DNA from 3 places in the Cytobacillus sp. IB215316 genome. Region 3 is predicted to be linked to each of the others. Evidence: predicted binding sites of a transcription regulator. Region 3 holds the regulator's gene; each other region holds the start of a gene.
What was found. Region 3 encodes Rex, which represses fermentation and respiration genes when NADH is low (regulators of the CRP and FNR family bind a similar motif). Its sites were predicted from a motif close to TTGTGAAATATTTCACAA; they were not measured.

Region 1 (3,205 bases), on a different contig from region 3:
TGAGAAAAGACAACCACAATTTTCTGGTAGGTAATTAGTGTATGAATTAAAAAGGGGAGAAAGATAATGAACGAAAAACTGCCGAAACATATGACTACAAATATAACTTTACCAGTCATTTCAGCACCAATGTTTCTCATATCAAGTCCAAAGTTAGTTATTGAAAGTTGTAAGTTAGGTGTCATAGGTTCGTTTCCAACATTAAATGCTAGAACAGTAGATATATTAGAAGATTGGATGGCTGAAATTTCAACAGAGCTAGCTATTGCAAAAAAAGAAGATCCTCAACTGAAAGTTGCACCATGGGCTGTCAATTTTATCGTTCATCAAACAAATCCGCGATATGAAGAAGACTTACGGTTAATAACTAAATATCAGCCCCCAATTGTTATTACATCACTTGGAAATCCGTCAGCTGTTGTTGAAATTGTTCATCAATACGGTGGTCTTGTCTTTGCTGATGTAAGTAACATTCCTCATGCTCGCAAAGCTGCGAAAACGGGAGTTGACGGCTTAATTCTAGTATGTTCAGGTGCAGGAGGGCATGCTGGAACAATTAATAGCTTTGCTTTTGCAGGAGAAGTAAGAAAATTTTGGGATGGCATTACAGTCTTGGCAGGTTGCATCACGACGGGACGTGATATTCTTGCAGTTGAAGCTTTAGGTATGGACATGGCTTACATTGGAACGAGATTTATAAGTGCAAAGGAGAGCTTTGCAAGTGAAGATTATAGAGATATGTTAATAGATGCTTCTGTAGATGATCTTATTTATACTGATGCCATTAGTGGTGTATACGCTAATTACCTAAAGGAAAGTATTTTAAATGCTGGTATTGATATAAATGAACTTGAAAAGAAACAAACTGTTGACTTTTCATTTATGAACCAAACAAATGCGAAAGCATGGAAGGATATTTTTTCAGCAGGGCAAGGAGTTGGTCAGATAAGTAGAGCTCAAACAGTTGCTGAAATTATTGAGGAAATGCAAAATGAGTATCATTTAGCTAAAGGTAGGTTGTCTGAAACGCTCGTTTAGCTTAAAGGCTCTTTTCGTAAACTTTGTTGCTATTGTTATCAAATTATTACCAAGTACTATATAAGTGGTTTATATGTTAGTCAACTATGTACAGCAGAAAAGCGCTAGTTGACTATTTTTTAATAAGAAAATCAACAATCAATGCAAAAACAGCATTACTAAAAATGGACAGTATGATGAGTTGTATAGGTGCACAATAATTAAAAAGTTATCACGTACGCTAAATGTATACGTGCTTAAATCTTATAACGAAAATGTGAAAACAGCCAAAGGAAAACATGCTGCATGGACATCACTCTCATCTAATGAAGTTAAAATATCGGAAGGTTACCCATGACTTTAACCTTTTTGCTATTTTCAACCTTAATAGACGGAAAGGTGTCACGAAACTTTAGTTACGCTTATTTTCAGCGTGAGAAAACAACAACCCTTATCATAACCACTCTATTGAAAGGCTAGGACCAGAAGTTATTCTAGCCTTTTAAGAGCTTACAATTAGGCTATACACAACATTTTTGTAAATTGTTAATAAAAAGTCAAAGATGCCTTGGAAGGGACTGTAACTTTGTGATTTATCTCACTTATTGTTTTATGTTGTTTCATTATAATAACATCTAAGAAAGTTTAGGTGAGGTGAACGAGTATGAAACCTTTGATTCCGAAACAACACGGTGCATGGGCTATGTTACTCATCCCATTTTTGGTAGGAATATTTGCTGGGCAGCCTTCTATGATACATATCCCCTTATTTGGTGGCTGGCTATTACTTTATTTAGGTACATATCCTTTGCTCATGTTTTTGAAAGGAAAGCGACGCGAATTTTATCTCAAATGGACATTTATTTATATGTTTCCAGCTCTAATTTGTTTAGTTGTAGCATTAATTATTAATTATAAACTTATTTATTTTGGCATCGTCATGTTGCCTTTTTTCGTGGTAAATGTGTATTTTGCAAAGAAAAACCAAGAACGTGCACTACTAAATGACATGAGTGCAATTACATCATTTAGCATCGGTGGAGTAGCTAGTTATTATGGGGGGACTGGTACGATAGATTTTGTTGCTATTGGTATTTTGTTACTATCAATGTTCTTCTTTATAGGAAGTACATTTTATGTGAAAACAATGATAAGAGAGAAGAAAAATAATGCATACCGTTGGCTTTCTTGGGGATACCATCTAGGAATCATAGTTATATTATTTGTAAGTGGCTACCCTTGGTTTATTATTGCGTATATACCGAGTGTAGTCCGTGCTTTTTACTTTTATGGAAAAAATGTTTCTGTTTTGAAAGTAGGTATCTGGGAAATTATAAATGCTGTTTATTTTTTCTTAGTCGTTGTAGTGTTAGTCTAAAATAGCATTGAAATGTATATCGTATTTATAATGAGAGCTAACCTATTAAAGGTTAGCTCTTTTTATTTCATAAGGTCAATATTCAACTAAGCTACAAAATAGGTAGATTTAATGTTTGTTCTATTTTTACAGCGTAATTAATAGTATTTATATAATAGTTTATGGTTTTTATAATTTATTTATAAAAATACAATTGATTTTATATTTATTCAGTATTATAATGAAAACTAATTTTACGTGATGTTCAAAAAAACATGACAAAGACAGAGGTGTAGCTTTGAATTGAGTGAATCAATGCTGTCTAAGAAATAGAGGGGGATCGCAGATGAGAGCTGCTGTAATCGGTGCAACAGGTTATGGAGGAGTAGAACTACTACGTTTATTGCAGCAACATCCAGTCGTTAATGTTCATTCTGTTCATTCATCTTCTAATGATGGATTACCATTAGGGCAGATGTATGGACATTTATCTGGAAGTTTGAAATTTCAGTTAGAAAGTATTGATATTGACAAAATTGGTAGTGAGGTAGATGTGGTATTTATGGCAACACCAGCTGGTGTATCTAGTGAATTGACATCACAATTCAGTGAATATGATACACATATCATTGATTTATCAGGTGATTTGCGGCTACAAGATAATAAAACTTATGAAAGATGGTATAACAAGACTCCAGCTCCATCTCAAATTGTCAAGGAAGCTGTATATGGATTATCCGAGTGGAATAGCAATAAAATTAGTGAAGCTAAGATTATTGCAAATCCCGGTTGTTACCCTACGGCGGTACTACTAGGTTTAGCACCTTTAGT
Region 2 (3,205 bases), on a different contig from region 3:
AGACTAGGGAAAAAAGAGATAATCATTGCAAAAAAATGAATGAAAAACCCATTTATAATAGCTAATAATGAAAAGATAAAAGGTTTATCAAGCTTCTTCTTAATTCTTTTTGTTAGAATGGTATAAATATGCCCTGTAAATAGACTAAAGCCAATGAATAATCCACTGACACCTATTGGTAATAAAGTTGAAATATCTAGTAAAAAAGATAATGCTGTTAAAAATAAGCCGCATACATAAGCACTATATACCCAAGCGGCTAATTTCATTGAAAATCCGTGTGCAAGAGCAAACATCGGCACCATTTTATAAGAAAAACCAAAAATCAATAAAGTAAACCAGCCTGTGATTCCAAATAAAATATGTGTTTTTAACAGTGGGATATGTTGAAATAATACTGTTTCGAACTGCAAATTATATGCTAACAATATTCCTAAAGCTAATGTAAGCAATAAGCAAATGAGTGCACTGCCAACAAACAATGTAAGTATATTAAATTTTTCTTGTTTTTTCATAGTCATCAACATTTGAAAGATAAATAATAATATTGAAAATAAAGCAATACTTCCACTGTATAGAATTGTTTTAGGTGCAAATACAAATGATAAAGCCAGGCTAGAAACTCCTATAGCACTTAAGAAAAATTGAAGAAAGCCTAAGCGTTCACTCCAAATAGGAGTAAGGAAGACAACAGGAACAAGTTGGTACATTGCCCCCATAGCCACCATCACTGCCCATCCGAGAATAAGCAAATGTGCACTACTCCATATTTCAGGTATTCTATATAAACCTTTTACGATATTCTCACCTTGAAAAACCAGAATAAATTGACTTGCTAGAAAGGCTAATAAACTAAAAAAAATAAATAAAAATGGAAGCTTTATATTCGTTTCAGTCGTAGCTTGCTTTGGAAACATAAAGTATCACCCGTTTTCATCTTCTAATATCAATTTGATAAGTACCATCGTCTAGCTGTTTAGTATGGTGCGTATATTTGAGTTCATCCAATTGCTCATATAAGAACATAGGTCGTCTATCATTAATAATTGAAAGAACTTCGTTATCTTGAAGTTTTTCCAATGCTGCAAGTGTTCTCATCATTGGTTGGGGAGGCTCTAAACCTCTATTATCAAGAATCATTTTTCTCACCTCGCACGAAGGTCACTTTCCAATGCTTTGCTGCTACCTTCTCAACGGTATAAGTAAAACCTTTTGTTTTCATAATTGTAAGTAGCGGTGTAGGTTTAATAGGTGCGTGTAATATAAAAATGTCATCATCTTTCAATGAAGAAACAGTATTTGTTATTTTTTGAAATGGCTGAAGCTTTTTATTTATATCTTCTCTCACATCTAACTCAACGATGTTCTTTGCTTTTATATCGTTCATTTTTTATTCCTCCTCGTCATATCCTTTGATTTAATGATAATAATTTTCAATTAAGTTTGGTGTGATTCAGTTCACTTGTTAATAATTTTTTCAATAGTTACCATTCACAATTTGTCCACAAGAATATGTGATGCATATCACATACATACTCAAATCAAAATAATTACAATATTTACATGAATGTTGAGGAGGTAGTCCTTATGTTTGATCGAGATTTTTATAAAAATCCATTTATAGTCATTTGGGAATTAACGCGTGCTTGTCAATTACACTGCTTGCATTGTCGAGCAAAAGCTCAAACTAGACGGGACCCTAGAGAATTATCCTTTGAGGAAGGTAAACAATTAATAGATCAGATTTATGAAATGGATAATCCAATGTTGGTGTTTACAGGTGGAGACCCTTTGATGAGGGAAGATGTATATGATATTGCAGATTATGCGATAAAAAAAGGTGTAAGGGTATCCATGACACCTAGTGCCACTCCCAATGTAACTAAACAAGCGATTGAGAAGGCAAAAGAGGTTGGTTTAGCACGGTGGGCTTTTAGTTTAGACGGTCCAACTGCTGAAGTACATGATCATTTTCGTGGAACGAAAGGATCATTTGATTTAACAATGAATGCCATAAAATATTTACACGAGTTAGAAATTCCAGTGCAAATTAATACAGTGATTTCTCGCTACAATGTTGATGTGCTAGAAGAGATGGCTAAGGTTGTAGAAGAGTTAAAATGCGTCCTGTGGAGTGTATTTTTTCTCGTTCCTACCGGAAGGGGGAAAGAGTCAGATATGGTATCCCCAGTACAACACGAACAGATTTTTCACTGGCTATATGAATTAAGTAAAAAGGTACCGTTTGATATTAAAACAACAGCAGCACAACATTATCGTCGTGTCGTTATTCAACAGAAAATGAAAGAAGCAAAAGATACAGATCGAGCTATTCGTTATGCAGATGCCTTAAACGAAGGAAAAACGGGTCAAATTGATGGTTTAGGTCGAGCACCAAAAGGTGTCAATGACGGCAATGGTTTTGTTTTTATATCTCATATTGGTGATGTATTTCCTAGTGGATTACTGCCTGTCAAAGCTGGAAATATTAGAGAGAAGACATTAGCGGATATTTATAGAAATTCTCCTATCTTCAAAGATTTGCGAAATCCAGACAAATTTAAAGGGAAATGTGGTGTATGTGAATTCCGCTTTGTTTGTGGTGGCTCACGTGCAAGATCGTATGCAGTGACTGGAAATTTTTTAGAAAGTGAACCATTCTGTGTGTATATACCGAAAGCATTGCGGTCAAAATCAGTGAATACTTAATATAACAAGCTGAAGTAGGTGTAGCCTTCCTCTATATCTTTGAGTGGGATACACCTTTTTGTATGTAGCTATGTTAAAGCTCGGCCTCTTTTCATAACTAGCGTTAACTGTAGCTTTTCTTCGTTAACAAGATAGCAATTTCGTACAATCTATAATTTTTGAATAGTGCCTTTTTAACGAACGTTTTGTTTGAACATCTAGAAAAGCATTAGCTATACAAATTGAGTTCTTTACCCCAAATCAAAACTTTGTCTAGATAATAGGTAAGCAATACACCTTTGTTACCATCAAACTCTTTTTGTAATTGTACTAGTAAGCCAGTTTCAAGGACGTACTGTAAATAAGACATTTTATATAATATCATAGGGTCACCTTGAAAGGAGATTCCTCTTTTGTTCATTTCCTTAGTATATAATTGAACACAATGGTTTCGAATGCTATCATCATTGTTTTTCTCGGAATTACGTAACCCAAGATATCTTTCAACTAGTAAATT
Region 3 (3,205 bases):
TCTTACTGGAGTCATATTAAACTTAGGTTGTAGACGTTATAGGCTCTTTTCGTAAACTTTGTTGCTATTGTGAATAATTTAGGACAGCAAAAAATGAACTTATGCAATTGACCTCATTTATAATGAGAAAAGGTGCCTACAACCGCTAAGTTTATACGTATTTATTTCTTAGAACGAAAAGCAACAATTAATGCGAAAACAGCAGCCATGTACTGAGACACAAATACGAATTATTATATCGTTTGTTGCAGCTTCTCATCATTAAAACTATGACAAAGGGCTAAATTATTCGTTACAATTCACCATTTATGAAAAAAGCCATGTACTCAAAAGGTGATAGAAATGACCTTGGATGTACATATAGTTTTCACGCCTTGTTAAAGTAACGACAGGATTGTAAAAATAGTGTAGTATAGTCATATTGAGAGGTGAAAAGCAAGTGTCTTCATTTACACATTTTAATGATCAAGGTAGAGCAAAGATGGTTGATATTTCTGAAAAGGGCGAAACATTAAGAACTGCTATAGCGAGATCAAGTATCTCAGTTAATCAAAAAATTTATGAACAGATTATTCATTCAAAAATAAAAAAAGGGGATGTGTTAGCTGTAGCTCAAGTGGCTGGTATTATGGCTGCAAAAAAAACAGCAGATATTATCCCAATGTGTCACCCAATTAGTTTAAAGGGTGTCGATATCACGTTTACATGGGAAGAAGAAAAGCAATTATACAAGCTTATTATTATCGTAGAAGTTAAAACTAAAGGTAGTACAGGTGTTGAAATGGAAGCTCTAACTGCTGCTAGTACGTGTGCCCTAACTGTTTATGATATGTGTAAAGCAGTTGATAAAGGTATGGTTATTGGTCCAACTTATTTATTAGAGAAGACTGGTGGAAAGAACGGAGACTTTATTAGAGAGCAGTGAATGAATAGCTGTTTGAATGTGGGGGAATAGAAGTGAATAACGAACAAACAAAAATTCCACAAGCTACTGCAAAACGTTTACCATTGTATTATCGTTTCATAAAAAATCTTCATGCTGCAGGTAAGCAGCGCGTATCTTCTGCTGAATTAAGCGAGGCTGTAAAAGTAGATTCTGCAACAATACGTAGAGATTTTTCGTATTTTGGTGCTTTAGGTAAAAAAGGATATGGTTATAATGTTAATTACTTATTAACGTTTTTTCGACAAACACTAGATCAAGATGAACTAACAAAAGTGGTGTTAATCGGGGTTGGGAATTTAGGTACTGCATTTTTAAATTACAACTTTATTAAAAATAATAATATGAAAATTGAACTTGCATTTGATGTTGATGAGCAAAAAATTGGCACTACAGTTGGAGATGTTCCTATTTATCATATGGATGACTTAGAAAAATATATTACCAAGGATGTAAGTGTCGCCATCTTAACTGTACCTGCACCAGTTGCGCAAGGGATGACTGACCGTTTAGTAGAAACAGGTATTAAGGGTATTTTGAATTTTACGCCAGCTCGAATTAATGTACCTGACCATATTAGGATTCATCACATTGATTTAGCAGTTGAATTACAATCTTTAGTTTATTTCCTTAAAAACTACCCAACTGAATAGTAGCTATATTGGCATTATGGTCGTTTACATGATCACGGAGTTATAAAAACAATATATGCTTTATAATGATAGATCAGGAAAATTATTTGTAATTTATGATGGAGGTGAGACCAATTAACATAGGAATTGGAAGTCTTATATTAATTTTAGTGATCGCACTCGTTATCTTTGGTCCAAATAAGCTTCCTCAATTAGGAAAAGCTGCTGGAGAAACACTTAGAGAATTTAAGAGAGCGGCACAAGATATTGCAAATGAAAATAATAAAAAGAAGTAACATTAGGATGAGAAAGTATGAATGATAGTAAAGAAATGTCTGTATACGATCATATAGGAGAGCTAAGGAAGCGTCTAATTATCGCAGCCGTTTTCTTTGTTATGGCTACAATTGGAAGCTTTTTTTTGGCTGAGCCAATCATTGTCTATTTACAACAGGCTGATGAAGCAAAAGAGCTGACGATGAATGCATTTTCCTTAACTGATCCAATAAAAATTTATATGCAATTTGCTTTTATTATAGCTTTTGTAATTACTGCACCAGTTATTTTATACCAGCTTTGGGCGTTTATTAGCCCAGGCTTATATGAAAAAGAACGGAAAATCACTTTAAGTTATATACCAATATCAGTGTTACTATTTTTAGGTGGGGTTTCATTTTCCTATTTTATTCTATTTCCATTTGTTATTGAGTTTATGACGAGGATATCTGAACGCCTAACGGTTAATCAAGTTATTGGGATAAATGAATATTTCCAATTTCTATTCAAAATCACTATTCCATTTGGAATATTGTTTCAGCTTCCTGTCGTTGTGATGTTTTTAACTAGACTTGGCATAGTCTCGCCTATGTTTTTAGCGAAAATAAGAAAATACGCATATTTTGTTTTACTAGTTATAGCAGCATTTATTACGCCACCAGAGCTCATTTCACATCTGATGGTGACGATACCTTTATTTATTCTATATGAAATAAGTATCTTTATCTCAAAAATAACCTTTCGCAAAGTGGAAAAACTAGAACAGGAACTCATGGCTGAAAATGAGTAACAACCAAACCATAAATCATAATAAAGGTAATCAAAGTGAGTTTTTACAAATTGTAGAGGCTCACTTTTTTTATAGTAAATCTAGCAGGTGTCATGTGAATATATTAAATATAAAGGTCGTATGATTAACTAATATTTAAGCTTTGAATAAATGAAGAAAGTAATGATGTAATGAGCAATAAAACAACAAAATTGTATGAGGTTGATTTATATAAACCTATTCAAGAGCATTTTACAGAACAGGGCTATGAAGTATATGGAGAAGTCAATCATTGTGATATAGCAGCTATAAAAGACGATGAGCTAGTTATCGTGGAGCTTAAGCTTAATTTAAGTATAAAGCTGTTAATACAAGCTACTAAAAGGCAGCGTTTATCCGATCAGGTGTACATTGCTATCCCGAGACCTAAATATTCTTTGCGTTCTAAAAAATGGCAGGATATTTGTTATTTGGTCAGAAGGTTAGAATTAGGCCTTATGATTGTAACTTTCAAAAAGGGTATTGCACAGGTAGAAATTATTATAGCTCCAGCAGACTTTGATCGGAAAAAAAGTATGCAAAGAA

Region 1: a site for Rex is predicted at 1,604-1,621, ahead of SLH48_RS11285 (YwiC-like family protein). Genes of this name have one in related genera too.
Region 2: a site for Rex is predicted at 1,513-1,530, ahead of SLH48_RS11085 (TIGR04053 family radical SAM/SPASM domain-containing protein). Genes of this name have one in related genera too.

Annotation. Positions count from the first base shown of each region.
Region 1 covers NZ_JAXBMC010000005.1:224,009-227,213, forward strand. The annotation lists gene SLH48_RS11275 (enoyl-CoA hydratase/isomerase family protein) at 1-34, shown strand, start outside; gene SLH48_RS11280 (NAD(P)H-dependent flavin oxidoreductase) at 67-1,038, shown strand; gene SLH48_RS11285 (YwiC-like family protein) at 1,682-2,395, shown strand; gene argC (N-acetyl-gamma-glutamyl-phosphate reductase) at 2,721-3,205, shown strand, end outside.
Region 2 covers NZ_JAXBMC010000005.1:181,743-184,947, forward strand. The annotation lists gene SLH48_RS11070 (hypothetical protein) at 1-917, opposite strand, end outside; gene SLH48_RS11075 (DUF2249 domain-containing protein) at 934-1,140, opposite strand; gene SLH48_RS11080 (DUF2249 domain-containing protein) at 1,130-1,387, opposite strand; gene SLH48_RS11085 (TIGR04053 family radical SAM/SPASM domain-containing protein) at 1,588-2,709, shown strand; gene SLH48_RS11090 (oxidoreductase family protein) at 2,918-3,205, opposite strand, start outside.
Region 3 covers NZ_JAXBMC010000024.1:24,795-27,999, reverse strand. The annotation lists gene moaC (cyclic pyranopterin monophosphate synthase MoaC) at 440-925, shown strand; gene SLH48_RS21105 (redox-sensing transcriptional repressor Rex) at 958-1,596, shown strand; gene SLH48_RS21100 (twin-arginine translocase TatA/TatE family subunit) at 1,701-1,871, shown strand; gene tatC (twin-arginine translocase subunit TatC) at 1,889-2,641, shown strand; gene SLH48_RS21090 (DUF2161 domain-containing phosphodiesterase) at 2,812-3,205, shown strand, end outside.